DNA from 3 places in the Streptomyces sp. NPDC088817 genome. Region 1 is predicted to be linked to each of the others. Evidence: riboswitches for the same ligand, from Rfam matches in the RefSeq annotation. Region 1 holds a riboswitch; each other region holds the start of a gene.

Region 1 (4,658 bases):
TGAGGTCCGGCACGGAGGCCGAGGGGACGTAGTGGTCGGCGAGCCCGCAGAGCAGGGCGTCGGCGGCGCCGATCTGCGCGCCGGTCAGCGCGAGATGGGTGCCCAGTTCCCCGGGGGCGAGGGCCAACAGATGGGTGCCGCCGACGTCGGGGACGAAGCCGATGCCGGTCTCGGGCATCGCGATCCGGGAGCGCTCGGTGACGACGCGGACGCTGCCGTGCGCGGAGACGCCGACGCCGCCGCCCATGACGATGCCGTCCATGACGGCGAAATACGGCTTCGGATAGCGGGCGATACGGGCATTGAGGTGGTACTCGTCGCGCCAGAAGGCTGCCGCGGCGACGCCGTCCCCGTCGCGGGCGTCGTCGTGGATGGCGCGGATGTCGCCGCCCGCGCACAGGCCGCGCTCGCCCGCACCGGTGATGACGACGGTCTCCACGGCCGGGTCGTGCTCCCAGGCCGTCAGTGCCTCGTCGATACGGCGCACCATCTCGTGGGTGAGGGCGTTGAGGACCCTGGGCCGGTTGAGGGTGATGTGGGCGGCCCGTCCGGCGGTGTGGAACAGGACGGGTTCCTCGGTGGCGGTCATCCGAGCGCCTCCGTCAGGCCGTGGGCCACGATGACGCGCATGGTCTCGTTGGTTCCTTCCAGGATCTGGTGGACACGCAGGTCACAGACGATCTTCTCAGTGCCGTACTCGCTGAGGTAGTCGTCTCCACCAGGGCGATCGAACGAAACACGCCGGGCGCCGGAAATCAGCGGTTCCAGGGGTCTCCTACAGTCGATGTATGCGCATCGTCTCCCTGCTGCCCGCCGCGACCGACATCGTCGCCGAACTCGGCCTTTCGGAGCAGTTGGCCGGCCGCACCCACGAGTGCGACTGGCCGCCGCGCGAGGTCGCCTCCGTGCCCGTGGTGACCGGGGCGGACCTGGACCAGGACGCGCTCACCAGCCGGGAGATCTCCGACGCCGTCGGAGGGTCGGCGCACTCCGGTTCGTCGCTGTACACGCTGGACACCGAGGCTCTGGCCGCCCTGCGCCCCGACGTGGTGCTCACCCAGGACCTGTGCGACGTGTGCGCGGTGTCGTACGAGAAGGTCAGCCGGACCGTACGGCTGCTCGACGCCGGCACCTGGGTCCTCAGCCTGGAGCCGCGCACGCTCGACGACGTCCTGGACTGCCTGGTCACCGTCGGTGATCTGCTCGGTGTGAGCGAGCGCGCGCGGCGGCGCCGGGCCGAGTTGCGGGACCGCCTCGACCGGGTCCGCGGCGCGGTCGCCGGACTCGGCCGGCCCCGGGTGGTGGCGATCGAGTGGCTCGACCCGCTGTGGCCCGCCGGACACTGGGTCCCCGAGCAGATCACCACCGCCGGAGGCGAGCCGCTCCTCGCCGCCCCCGGCGAGCACACCAAGCCGATGACCTGGGAGGCGGTACGGGCCGCGCAGCCGGACGTCGTCCTCGTCCTGCCGTGCGGCTTTCCTCCCGAACGCACCCTGCGGGAAGCCTCGTTGCTCGGCGACCTGCCCGGCTGGGCGGATCTGCCCGCCGTCCCGTCCGGTCGCGTCCGGGTGCTGGACGGCCCGTCCTACTTCAACCGGCCGGGGCCCCGGGTGGTGCGCGGCGCCGAGATACTCGCGCAGGTGCTGCACGGCGTGCGGGCCGGCGACCCGGTCGCCCCGGCGGAGGCCCGGCCGTTCCCCGTCGGGTGACGACGGGCCGGTCTCCTCGGTGTACGGGCCTCCGCGCGAGCGCGTGACTCAGGACTCCGTGGCGCGTCGCGGCGGGGGGAAGGTGTACAGGTCGAGGATCTCCGGCAGGGGGGCCACCCCCGGACCACCGGCGCGCACCCAGGCGACGATGTCCTCCGTCGCGTCCGCGTCGTTGACGAGCCCGAGCCAGACCGGTCGCGCACCGGCCGCCCGGCCCTCGGCGGAGGGCTGGACCACGACGACGTTCGCCTGCTCGCACACGTCGAGGCATTCAGAGATGCGCATCGGCACCTCCGCGCGCAGCCGCGCGGTCTGCGTCGCGTGATCCACCCCGGTCACCTTGGCGCTGCCGCAGCAGCAGTCCCGGCACAGGACGACCCGGCACGGCACCGGACCGCTCCCCGCCACGGCACCGTCCGGCGCCTCGTCCGTCGGCTTCTCGGGCACGCCGCCCCACTCCCCTCCCGGGGAGATCCGCCCCGGTGTTCGTTCGAGGAGGCGACCGCGTGAGTCTCCTGGCTCCCGGGTCCTCGCTCGTCCCGCCTTCCCGCCCCGGACGGGGCAGTGGCGTTCCGGAACTCGCTCACCGGTCACAGTGGCGGGACCGCGCCGGATTCACACCGGCTTCCTCGGACCGCCGTCGCCTTTTGTCGCCGGTCATCATCCCATGATCGGTTCCGCCCCCCGCAACGGCCCGTTCCGCTCATCCCTGGCACCGCGGGCACCAGACCGTGCGGCGTCCGCCGACGCGGTTCGAGCACAGGGGCCGCCCGCAGCGAGGACACATCGGTACGCGGTCGTCCCGTTGTCCGGTGAGCCAGGACTCCCTCGGCGGCACGCACCCGGCACGGACGGACGACTCCAGGACCCTGCCCATCCCCGCATGGACACGTCGAAGCGCGGTCTCGCCCAGCTCCCCCGCCGGAGTCCGGGGTGCCACCCGGGCCCGCCAGAGGATCTCGTCGCACAGGAGGTTCCCGAGACCCGCGATCACGGACTGGTCCATCAACGCGCTCTTGACGGCGCGCCGCCGTCCCGACAACAGGTCCCGGAACTCAGCCCGGCTCACGGTCAGGGCGTCGGGCCCCAGACCGTCCACGATCCGCGCGAGCTGCGCTCCGTCGGCCAACCGCACGCCTTGGAGCTTGCGTTGATCGCGATAGCGCAGATGCCGGGCGTCGTCGAGCGTCAGCACGATGCGGTCGTGCGGCGCGAGGGGCTCGTCCGGGGCACAGCACCGCAGTGATCCCGTCATGCCGAAGTGCCAGACCAGCCAGACCAGTACGGGACCGTCGTCGCCGACCGGCACGAACAGCCACTTGCCGTGCCGCCACGCCTGACCCAGACGCCTGCCCGTCAGCTCCCTCCGCAGCCGCCGCGCGCTGACACCCCGGAGCACCCCGGTGTCCCGCACCTCGACGTCCGTGACACACCGCTGACAACCGCAGGTCATCAGCACCTCGCGGAATCCCTCGACATCCGGCAGTTCGGGCATGCGTTCGCCCCGATCGGCTCGTTCGTCGCGGCTCTTCGTCGTACGTCGTCGGCGTACGGTCATCGACGTATGGTCGTCGGCGTACGGTCGTCGGCCCGCCGCACGCGGAGACGGGTACCCGCGGAGGGCGACCGCACGCACTCGTCGTTCCGCCGCAGCCACGATGCCCCGAGGCAGGACGCACCGAGGCAGGACGCATCGGGGCACGGTGCCCCGATCGGACGTCCGCCGGTTTCGGCCTGCGGCCCGACCGGGATACCCATGGCACGTGATCCCGTCCAAGGTCGACGACACGCTGCCCGAGCTGGCTCCCTTCGTCCACGCCGTACAGGGCCGAAGGCCCGACGACGGCACGTGGTGCGAGGCGTGGACGGTACGCGACATCCTGGTCCACCAGACGGGGAACGCCGAGGAGCCGGCCCGGGTACTGCGAGCGTTTCACGCGGGCACACCGGTCGAGACCAGGAGCTTCGCGCACGAGGCTCCCTACCGGCGGATGTCGGACACCGAACTCTGGGCGGCGTTCTTGACCAACTGTGAACAGCTCACCGAGGTCGCGGCGGCCGCGGCACGGGACCTGTCCCCGGACACGGAAGTGATGTGGACCGGCCGGTCCGTGTAGGTCCCCTTCTTCGCGGAACACATGCGTGAGGAACTGATCCTCCACCGCTGGGACCTGACCGGCGACGACCGGACGGCCGTGCGGTCCCTCAACGAGTCGTGGATGACCGAGCACAGCGTGGTGTCGGTGGGCCGGCCCTTGCTGGTCCGGGGCCGCGCCGGTCTGAACCTGGGCCCCGAGGGGCGGGTCGAGGGCCGCCTGCGTACGCCGGGCACCGACGACATCGTGGTGACGGCCGACGCCGACGGCGGCACGATCCGGTTCGCCGCTCCCGAGGGCCCGGCCACGATCGAGAGCGACGCGGCCACCCGCGTCCTCCTCCTGTGGGGCCGCCGCCCCGCCGACCCCGCCCGCCGACCCCGCCCGCTGGCACAGCACCGCAGGCCCGGAGGCACTGCGGAGCGTACGGGCCCTCCTCGGCGGCTACTGAGTCACGGCGCCCGGACTACCCCACGAACCCGAGGAACTCCGCCCACGCCGGGGAGGCGACCTCGAACCGCGGTCCGTCACTCCGCTTGGAGTCGCGTACGTGCACGGCTCCGGGAGCGAGTGCGACTTCCACGCAGTCGTCACCCTCGGACCCGCTGTAGCTGCTCTTGAACCAGTCCAGTGCACTGTCGGTGTTCATAGCGCTCCTCGCATCCGCTGCAACAACTCGGCCGAGTCCGCGGGGGACAGAGCCTGCGAGCGCATCTTGGCATAGCGCATCTGCATCACGCTCACCGCTTCCCGGTCAGAAACCAGTTGCCCGGTCTTCTGCCCCTCCGAGTACCCCAACCACTGGCGCTCCGGGGTCTCCAGGAGCCGCATGGGACCGTCCGTACCCGCGTGG
Region 2 (4,658 bases), on a different contig from region 1:
GCTCGGTCGGGTAGAAGTTGATGTCGACCACGCGGTCGAGGAAGGTGACCGCGGTGCGGACGGTCTCGTCCAGCCGCTCCCAGTCGATGTCGCCGCCGGCCACGAACGCGCCGAGGTTGACCGACCCCAGGTTGCACACCGCCGTCTCGCCGTCGTCGGTGACCTCCAGGATCTCCGTGCAGAGGTTCGAGGAGTGGACCACGTGGCCCGGCTCCGCGGTCTGGTTCGCGGTGCGGTTGGCGGCGTCCTTGAAGGTCATCCAGCCGTTGCCGGTCTGCGCGAGGGTGCGCATCATGCGGCCGTACAGGTCGCGGGCCGGCATGGTCTTGCGCGCCAGGCCCCGCGCCTCCGCGGCCCGGTACGCGGCGTCGAACTCCTCACCCCACAGGTCGGTGAGCTCGGGCACGTCCGCGGGGGAGAACAGCGACCACTGACCGTCGGCGTTCACCCGGCGCATGAACTCGTCCGGGATCCAGTGCGCGAGGTTGAGGTTGTGCGTCCGGCGGGCGTCCTCACCGGTGTTGTCGCGCAGCTCCAGGAACTCCTCGATGTCAGAGTGCCAGGTCTCCAGGTAGACCGCGGCGGCGCCCTTGCGCCGGCCGCCCTGGTTCACGGCGGCCACCGAGGCGTCCAGGGTCTTCAGGAACGGCACGATGCCGTTGGAGTGCCCGTTGGTGCCGCGGATCAGCGAACCGCGGGAGCGGATGCGGGAGTAGGCGATGCCGATGCCGCCGGCGTGCTTGGACAGACGGGCGACCTGGAGGTAGCGCTCGTAGATGGAGTCCAGCTCGTCCTTGGGGGAGTCGAGCAGGTAGCAGGACGACATCTGCGGGTGGCGCGTGCCCGAGTTGAACAGGGTGGGGGAGGAGGGCAGGTAGTCGAGGCGGCTCATCAGCCCGTAGAGCGCCTCGACCTCGTCGACGGACCGCGCGGTGTCGTCCTGCGCGAGACCGGCCGCGACCCGCAGCATGAAGTGCTGGGGCGTCTCGATCACCTTGCGGGTGATCGGGTGCCGCAGCAGGTACCGGCTGTGCAGGGTGCGCAGGCCGAAGTAGCCGAAGCGGTCGTCGGCGGCCCGGTCGATCATCGCGTCCAGGCGGTCGGCGTGGACGCGCACGAACTCCGCGGTCCGGTCGGCGACGAGGCCTTCGCGGTGGCCCACGACGACGGAGTCGGTGAAGGAGGCGACGCCCTGGGAGGCGGCCTCGGCGCGGATGGCGAGGGTCAGCAGCCTGGCCGCCAGCCGGGAGTAGGCGGGGTCCTCGGAGATGAGCCCGGCGGCCGCCTCCGTGGCCAGCTCGCGCAACTCGGCCTCGTCGGCCCGCGCCGACCGGCCGCGCAGCGCGGCGGCGGCGACCCGGCCGGGGTCGGCGTCGGGGAGGTCGGCGGTCAGCTCGGTCAGGGTCCGCAGCAGTACGGCACCTGGACCGTCGGTTTCCGTGGCTACGACTGAAACCGGGTCGGCTGGCGCGATGGTCACGTGGAGCTCTCCCTCGCTCGGCACGGGGCCTCGCCGAGGGCAGGGGGCGGCACACGAACGCACACGGCGCCGCGTCCACCGGCCCATTCCGCGAAGCCCGGACGTCAGGGCACCCGGACCGGACGGCCGGGCGCACTGTCGGCAGGTCCTCGGACTGACGCTCGTGACGGGCCTTGGGGGCATACGTGCACGAGTACACCGTTGCGGGACAGTTCCGGATTCGCACCGGATTCCCCTGCGGCGACATTGAGCACGAGCATACATCTTGTGCTGAGCGAGTCAGGCACCCCCATATGTTGTGCCGCGTCGACTCCGGAGCGTGTCAGAATGTCAACTCGTAGGTGAGCAGCATGATGTCGTCCAGCTCGGGGAGCGGGTTCCAGTCCCGGCCCGGTGTGCGAACGAAGCCGAGGCGCTCGTAGATGCGGTGGGCGGTGTGCATGGAGCTCTGGGTGGACAGCACCACGCGGACACAGCCCTCCACGGCCCGTGCCCGGTCCGTACAGGCCCGTACGAGGGCCTCGCCGACGCCCCTGCCGCGGGCCGCGTGCGCGACCGCGAGCATCCGTATCTCGGTCTCCCCGGGGCCGGCGAGGTCGGCCATGGGGCCGGCGCCCGGGACGAAGGTCACTCCGCCGAGCACCTGTCCGTCCGCCACCGCGACCAGCACCTCGGCGGCGGCCGCCCGCTTGGCCACGTCCCGCAGCTCGCCGAGATACCCGTCGCTCTCACCGAAGTCCAGGAGCCCGTCCTGGAGGTAGGCCCGGGCGGTGATCTCACCCAGGGTGCCGTACTCGCCGGGTTCGACCGGCCGGATCACGAAGTCCATGCGCCCGAGTGTGCCGCACGGGCACGGCAGCGGGCCGCCGGAATTCTCCGACGGCCCCTGGAACGCTCCGTGCGAGTGTCCCTGCCTGTTGCGGCACTAGTGCGGGGCCGCCGCCGTGGCCGGCGGGAGCTCCGCCTCGACGCCCGGGTCGCCGGCGTCCGCCGTGTAGTCCTCCGGACGGGTCTCGTCCACGCCCTGGGGCGCGTTGACCGCCTGCAGCACGAACGTCAGGACCACCGTGACGGCCGCGTTGAGCACGAACGCCGTCAGCCCGATGTAGCCGATCTCACCGAGGCCCGGGATCTCCTTCGCCGACCCGCCGAAGTGCTTCTGCGTGGGCGAGGCGACCCCGTAGGCGGCGACCGTGCCGTAGACCATGCCGACTGCCCAGCCCGCCAGCAGCGCCCAGCGGTGGAACCAGCGGGTGAACAGCCCGCCGACCAGGGCCGGGAAGGTCTGCAGGATCCAGATGCCGCCGAGCAGCTGGAAGTTGATGGCGACCGTCTTGTCCATGGTCAGGACGAAGGCCAGCGCGCCCACCTTCACCAGGAGCGACACGATCTTGGAGACCCGGGTCTCCTCCCGCGGTGTCGCCTGCGGGCGGATGAAGTCCTTGTAGATGTTGCGGGTGAACAGGTTCGCGGCGGCGATCGACATGATGGCCGCCGGCACCAGCGCGCCGATGGCGATCGCCGCGAACGCCACGCCCGCGAACCAGTCCGGGAACATGTTCTCGAAGAGCTGCGGGATGGCCAGCTGGCCGTTCTTCACCTGCACGCCCGCCGCGATCGCCATGAAGCCCAGCAGGGCGAGGAGGCCCAGCATCAGAGAGTACAGCGGCAGGATCGTGGTGTTGCGGCGGATCACCTCGCGGCTGCGCGAGGACAGCGTCGCGGTGATCGAGTGCGGGTACATGAACAGCGCGAGCGCGGAGCCCAGGGCCAGCGTGGCGTACGTCCACTGGCCGGCCGCCGCCGGCACCAGACCGCCCGAACCCGCCTCGGTGAACTTCTGGTCCGCCTTGGCGAACACCTCGCCGAAGCCGCCCAGTTTGATCGGGATGTAGATGACGGCCACCGCGATCACGATGTAGATCAGGGTGTCCTTCACGAACGCGATCAGCGCGGGCGCGCGCAGTCCCGACGAGTAGGTGTATGCCGCCAGCACGCCGAAGGCGATCAGCAGCGGCAGGTCCTTCACGAACCAGTGGGTGCTGTCGCCGCCGCCGACGCCCATCACGTCCAGGACGGCCTGGATGCCGACCAGTTGGAGCGCGATGTACGGCATGGTCGCGAGGATGCCGGTGAGCGCCACGGCCAGCGACAGGCTCTTGGAGCCGAACCGGCCGCGGACGAAGTCGGAGGTGGTCACGTATCCGTGCCGGTGGGACACCGACCACAGCCGCGGCAGGAACGTGAAGATCAGCGGGTACACCAGGATCGTGTACGGCACCGCGAAGAAGCCGGCCGCCCCGGTCGCGTAGACGGCGGCCGGCACGGCCACGAAGGTGTAGGCGGTGTACAGGTCGCCGCCGAGCAGGAACCAGGTCACCCAGGTGCCGAACGACCGGCCGCCCAGGCCCCATTCGTCCAGGCTGTGCTCGTTCTCGGCCCGGCGCCAGCGCGCGGCCAGGAAGCCCATGACGGTGACGAGCAGGAAGAAGAAGACGCAGACGCCGAGCGCGACGCCGTTGACCCCGTCCTTCACTTGGCCGCACCCCCGTCCTCGGCCGTCGCGGCGGAGGACGTCCCGGCGGCCCGGGAGGTCCCGGAGACCGGGGAGGCCCCGGCGGTGCGCCGGTCACGCTGCCACAGCCGGTACGCGGTCATCGTCAGGACCGCGGAGACGAGTACCCAGAGCATCTGGTACCAGTAGAAGAACGGGACCCCGGCGAGGGCCGGGTCCTTCCTCGCGTACGACCCCACCCACAGCAGCGCCACGAAGGGGGCGGCGAGGCAGAGGGCGATGGCGACCCGTAAGGGGGTCACCACCGCTCTGGTGGCTTGCGGGGCATTCGACATGGGCGACTCCGTCCCCTGGCTGATCACCGAGCGTGCGTGCGGTGCGCACGCAATGTAGATCACGGTGACACAGGTGCGGAATCCCTCGTGCGCATGACGCCGCGGACCGCCACGAGATTCTTACTCCGTCACAAGGCCTTTACTCCTGCGGGCGCTTGAGGCGGGCCACGAACTTGTAGCGGTCCCCGCGGTACACCGACCGCACCCACTCCACCGGACGGCCCGCCCGGTCCAGGGAGTGCCGGGAGAGCAGCAGCATCGGCAGGCCCACGTCGGTGCCGAGCAGGCCCGCCTCGCGCGGAGTGGCGAGCGAGGTCTCGATGGTCTC
Region 3 (4,658 bases), on a different contig from region 1:
CACCGCCCGCACGCGCCCTACGCCTGCCCCTGCCCCTGCCCCTGCCCCTGCCCCTGCCCCTGCTGTCCGTACCCCCGCAGCCGCTCCCCCGCCTCCGCCAGTTGCTCAGGCGTCAGCAGAGCCGGTGTCAGGCCGGGGACGCCGGAGGCCGCCAGCCACACCCGGCACATCCACTCCAACTGGGCCGTGCGGTCGTAGGCCTGGTCGAGGGTGGCGCCGTAGGTGACGGTGCCGTGGTTGCGCAGCAGGCAGCCGGTGCGGCCGGCGAGTGCGCGGAGCATGTTCCCGGCCAGCTCCTCGGTGCCGTACGTGGCGTACGGGGCCACGCGGACGGGACCGCCGAGCGCGCCGGCCATGTAGTGGATCGGCGGGAGTTCGGTGACGAGGGTCGAGACGGCCGTCGCGTGCACGGCGTGGGTGTGGACGACGGCGCCCGCGTCGGTGCCGCGGTAGACCGCGAGGTGCATGGGCAGCTCGCTGGTCGGCACCAGGGTGCCGACCACCTGCCGGCCGTCCAGGCCGACGCCGGTGACGTCGTCGTCCGTGAGCCGGTCGTAGGGGACGCCCGAGGGGGTGACCAGGATGGTGTCGCCCACGCGCACGGACACGTTGCCGGAGGTGCCGACGACCAGTCCGTCCGCCACCGTGCGGCGGGCCGCCGCGATCAGCGCCCGCCAGGCGCGTTCCGTCTCCCCGGGTTCGGTCATGTGCCGATCCTGCCAGGACGCCTGCCGCGAGCGACCGTTCCTTCCCACGGCACCACAGGAACGGACACCGCGATGACCGACTCAGTTCATCTTCTGTTCACTCAGGTTACCTACGTTCAACGCGCCAATGACGCTCGAACGATTGCCTGGGTAAATGGAAAGCTTCTCGCTGATCCTCGCGATGGTGGTGATCACCGCACTCGCGTTCGATTTCACGAACGGTTTCCACGACACCGCGAACGCGATGGCCACGACCATCTCGACCGGTGCACTCAAGCCCAAGGTCGCGGTGGCCATGTCCGCCGCGCTGAACCTGGTGGGCGCCTTCCTGTCCGTGGAGGTCGCCAACACGATCTCCAAGGGTCTCGTCGACGAGAACGGCATCCGTCCCGAAGTCATCTTCGCCGCCCTGGTGGGCGCGATCCTCTGGAATCTGCTGACCTGGCTGGTCGGGCTCCCCTCCAGCTCCTCCCACGCCCTCATGGGCGGTCTGATCGGCGCCACCGTCGCCTCGGCCGGCTTCGGCGCCGTGCACGGCGGCGCCCTGGTCACCAAGGTCCTGATCCCCGCGGTCGCCGCCCCGGTCGTCGCCGGTCTGGCCGCGCTGGTCTCGACCCGGCTGTCCTACGGCATCGGCAGGAAGTCCGACGGAAAGGCGGCCGAGAAGGGCCACCGCGCCGGACAGATCGCCTCCGCCGGCCTGGTCTCACTGGCCCACGGCACCAACGACGCGCAGAAGACGATGGGCGTCATCACCCTCGCCCTGGTCGCCGGCGGCGCCCTCGCCCCCGGCTCCAACCCTCCCACCTGGGTCATCCTCTCCGCGGGCCTCGCCATCGCGCTCGGCACCTACATCGGCGGCTGGCGCATCATCCGCACCATGGGCAAGGGCCTGACCGACCTTCAGCCGCAGCAGGGCTTCGCCGCCCAGACCAGCGCGGCCGCCGCCATCCTGGCCTCCTCCCACCTCGGCTTCTCCCTGTCCACCACGCACGTCGTCTCCGGTTCGGTGATGGGCGCGGGTCTGGGCCGCAAGGGCGGCGTTGTCCGCTGGTCCACCGCGACCCGCATGGCCGTCGCCTGGGCCCTCACGCTGCCCGCCGCGGCCCTGGTCGCGGCCGGCGCGGAGGCCGTGACGCGTCTCGGCGACTGGGGCACCTGGCTCGTCGCCGCGTTCCTGGTGGCCTCCAGCGCCGCGATCTGGAAGATCTCCCGCCGCGAGGTCGTCGACCACACCAACGTCAACGGCTCCGAGGAGCCGGCCGGCGTGATCACCCAGGCCATCGCCGCCGTCACCCCGCCCCCGGCCTCCCCGGCGGCCGAGGGCCTCACGGCCACGATCCCCGCCCCGGCCTCCGCTCCTGCCGCCGACCCCGCGCCCGTCGTGACGCCGCCGACCGCCGCCGTCTGAGCCGGCGACCCGGCAGAAGGAAGAGAAGCAGCATGAACATCGACTGGGCGGCCCTCGGCTCCGTCTTCGGCGTCAGCCTCGGCGTCACGGTGGGCCTCGTGGCCCTGTTCACCCTCGGCATCGCCGGACTCTCCCGCCGCGAGCGGGCCGTGGCCCAGGGCGACGGCGGCGGGGCCCTCGCGGTCACCGGCGCCTACGCCTGCTTCGCCGCGTGCGCCGCCGCCGTGGCCTACGGCATCTACCTGATCGTGGCCTAGCCCGGCCCGGAACCCGACACCTTCACCCGCCCATCCCTGACCGTCCCCGCGACGGCCTGGGATGGGCGGGTTTCGCCGTCCCGTGCGCCCCGTGGTGTGGGCCTCATCTCAGTACGCCTGCGCAGGTCAACAGCAGGTTGACGGGTGTTCGCGGAGCGTGGTGGACTTCCGGGGCCAAGTACGGCGGCAGGAGAGGAAGTCCGGTGCGAATCCGGCGCGGTCCCGCCACTGTGACCGGGGATGAACATCCCCGGGAGTCAGGAACTCTCACCGCCGGTCTCGTCGAACCAGGGCGTGGACACCCTGAGTGAGGACATTTCGCCATGCGCGGCTGCCGACCGAGGTACACCAGCGGCTCACCGACCGACCGCACGACCGGCTGACCCGATGGGTGCCGATCGCGTCTTCGCGTACGGCGCCACCGCCGGCCTCCTCGGTGACCTGCTCCTCGGCGACCCGCGCCGCGGACACCCCGTCGCCGTGTTCGGACGGGCCGCGGGCGCCGTGGAACGCGCGCTGTGGCGGGACCACCGCGGCCGGGGCGCCCTGCACACCGCCGTGTGCGTGGGCGGTGCCGTGTCGTCGGCCGCGCTGGCGGCGCGGGCCGTGCGTTCCTCCCGTACCGCGTCCGTCGCGCTGACCGCCGCCGCCACCTGGGCCGTCGTCGGCGGCACCTCCCTCGCCCGGGAGGCGCGGCAGATCGGGCGCGCGCTGGAAGCCGGGGACGTCGAGGGCGCCCGGGCGCGGCTGCCGCATCTGTGCGGGCGCGATCCGCAGGCGCTGGACGCCGACGGGATCGCCCGGGCCGTCGTCGAGTCCGTCGCCGAGAACACCTCCGACGCGGTGGTGGGCGCGCTGGTGTGGGGCGCCGCCGCCGGAGTGCCGGGACTCGTCGGCTTCCGCGCCGTCAACACCCTGGACGCCATGGTCGGGCACAAGTCACCCCGGTACCGCCGCTACGGCTGGGCCTCGGCCCGCCTCGACGACCTCGCCGGATGGCCGGGGGCACGGCTCACCGCCGCCCTGGCGGCCGTGGCGGGCGACGACCCGCGCGGTGCCGTACGGGCCTGGCGCGCCGACGCCGGCAAGCACCCGAGCCCCAACGCCGGCCCGGTGGAGGCCTCGTTCGCGGGGGCGCTCGGGGTGCGGCTGGGCGGCACGCTCGCGTACGGCGGGCGTGTGGAGCACCGCCCGGTGCTCAACGGCGCCGGACGCGCCGTCCGGCCGGGTGACATCGAGCGCGCGGTACGGCTCTCCCGCCGTGTGGGCTGGCTCGCGCTCGGCGTGTGCGCGGGCGCGCGGCTGCTGAAGAGAGGACGGACGTCATGAGGGGCGGTCTGCTCGTCGCCGGCACCACCTCCGACGCCGGGAAGAGCGTCGTCACGGCCGGGATCTGCCGGTGGCTGGTGCGCCAGGGCGTGAAGGTCGCCCCGTTCAAGGCGCAGAACATGTCCCTCAACTCCTTCGTCACCCGGGAGGGCGCCGAGATCGGGCGGGCGCAGGCCATGCAGGCCCAGGCGTGCCGCGTCGAGCCGACCGCGCTGATGAACCCGGTGCTGCTCAAGCCGGGGGGCGAGCAGAGCAGCCAGGTCGTGCTGCTGGGCAGACCGGTGGGCGAGTTGAGCGCCCGCGGCTACCACGGCGGGCGGCAGCAGAAGCTCCTCGGCACCGTCCTCGACTGCCTCGCCGAGCTGCGGAGCACGTACGACGCGGTGATCTGCGAGGGAGCGGGCAGCCCGGCGGAGATCAACCTGCGCCGCACCGACATCGTCAACATGGGCATCGCGCGCGGCGCGCGGCTGCCCGTGCTCGTCGTCGGCGACATCGACCGCGGGGGCGTCTTCGCCTCCTTCTTCGGCACCGTCGCCCTGCTGTCCCCTCAGGACCAGGAACTCGTCGCCGGGTTCCTCGTCAACAAGTTCCGCGGGGACGTCTCGCTGCTCGAACCCGGCCTCGACATGCTGCACGGGCTCACCGGCCGGCGTACGTACGGCGTGCTGCCGTTCCGGCACGGGCTCGGCATCGACGAGGAGGACGGACTGCGCGGGTCCCTGCGGGGCGCCGTACGGGAGTCCACCGTGGCCCCGCCGGTCGGCGAGGACGTGCTGCGGGTCGCCGTCTGCGCCGTGCCGCTGATGTCCAACTTCACCGACGTGGACGCGCTCGCCGCCGAACCGGGCATCGTCGTACGGTTCGTGGACCGCCCCGAGGAACTGGCGGACGCCGACCTCGTCGTCGTGCCCGGCACCCGCGGCACGGTCAGGGCGCTGGAGTGGCTGCGGG

Evidence for each region. Region 1 has a riboswitch for cobalamin ahead of ACIP4X_RS22000 ((2Fe-2S) ferredoxin domain-containing protein). Riboswitches for the same ligand answer to the same signal wherever they lie in the genome.
Region 2: linked by a shared signal. The riboswitch ahead of ACIP4X_RS07135 (ribonucleoside-diphosphate reductase subunit alpha) and the one ahead of ACIP4X_RS22000 ((2Fe-2S) ferredoxin domain-containing protein) in region 1 are both predicted to bind cobalamin.
Region 3: linked by a shared signal. The riboswitch ahead of ACIP4X_RS00290 (cobalamin biosynthesis protein) and the one ahead of ACIP4X_RS22000 ((2Fe-2S) ferredoxin domain-containing protein) in region 1 are both predicted to bind cobalamin.

The regions. Positions count from the first base shown of each region.
Region 1 is NZ_JBIVJN010000011.1:274,076-278,733, reverse strand. Features, by position in the region: gene ACIP4X_RS22015 (enoyl-CoA hydratase/isomerase family protein) at 1-589, opposite strand, end outside; partial or broken gene ACIP4X_RS22010 (acyl-CoA dehydrogenase family protein) at 586-720, opposite strand; gene ACIP4X_RS22005 (cobalamin-binding protein) at 789-1,709, shown strand; gene ACIP4X_RS22000 ((2Fe-2S) ferredoxin domain-containing protein) at 1,758-2,156, opposite strand; cobalamin riboswitch at 2,218-2,340, opposite strand; gene ACIP4X_RS21995 (DNA-formamidopyrimidine glycosylase family protein) at 2,413-3,204, opposite strand; gene ACIP4X_RS21990 (maleylpyruvate isomerase N-terminal domain-containing protein) at 3,473-3,826, shown strand; gene ACIP4X_RS21985 (DUF397 domain-containing protein) at 4,272-4,454, opposite strand; gene ACIP4X_RS21980 (helix-turn-helix domain-containing protein) at 4,451-4,658, opposite strand, start outside.
Region 2 is NZ_JBIVJN010000003.1:210,197-214,854, reverse strand. Features, by position in the region: gene ACIP4X_RS07135 (ribonucleoside-diphosphate reductase subunit alpha) at 1-1,480, opposite strand, end outside; cobalamin riboswitch at 1,603-1,757, opposite strand; gene ACIP4X_RS07130 (GNAT family N-acetyltransferase) at 1,803-2,309, opposite strand; gene mctP (monocarboxylate uptake permease MctP) at 2,406-4,016, opposite strand; gene ACIP4X_RS07120 (DUF3311 domain-containing protein) at 4,013-4,330, opposite strand; gene ACIP4X_RS07115 (GntR family transcriptional regulator) at 4,470-4,658, opposite strand, start outside.
Region 3 is NZ_JBIVJN010000001.1:52,176-56,833, forward strand. Features, by position in the region: gene ACIP4X_RS00275 (class II aldolase/adducin family protein) at 18-707, opposite strand; gene ACIP4X_RS00280 (anion permease) at 862-2,118, shown strand; gene ACIP4X_RS00285 (hypothetical protein) at 2,151-2,375, shown strand; cobalamin riboswitch at 2,519-2,663, shown strand; gene ACIP4X_RS00290 (cobalamin biosynthesis protein) at 2,763-3,704, shown strand; gene ACIP4X_RS00295 (cobyric acid synthase) at 3,701-4,658, shown strand, end outside.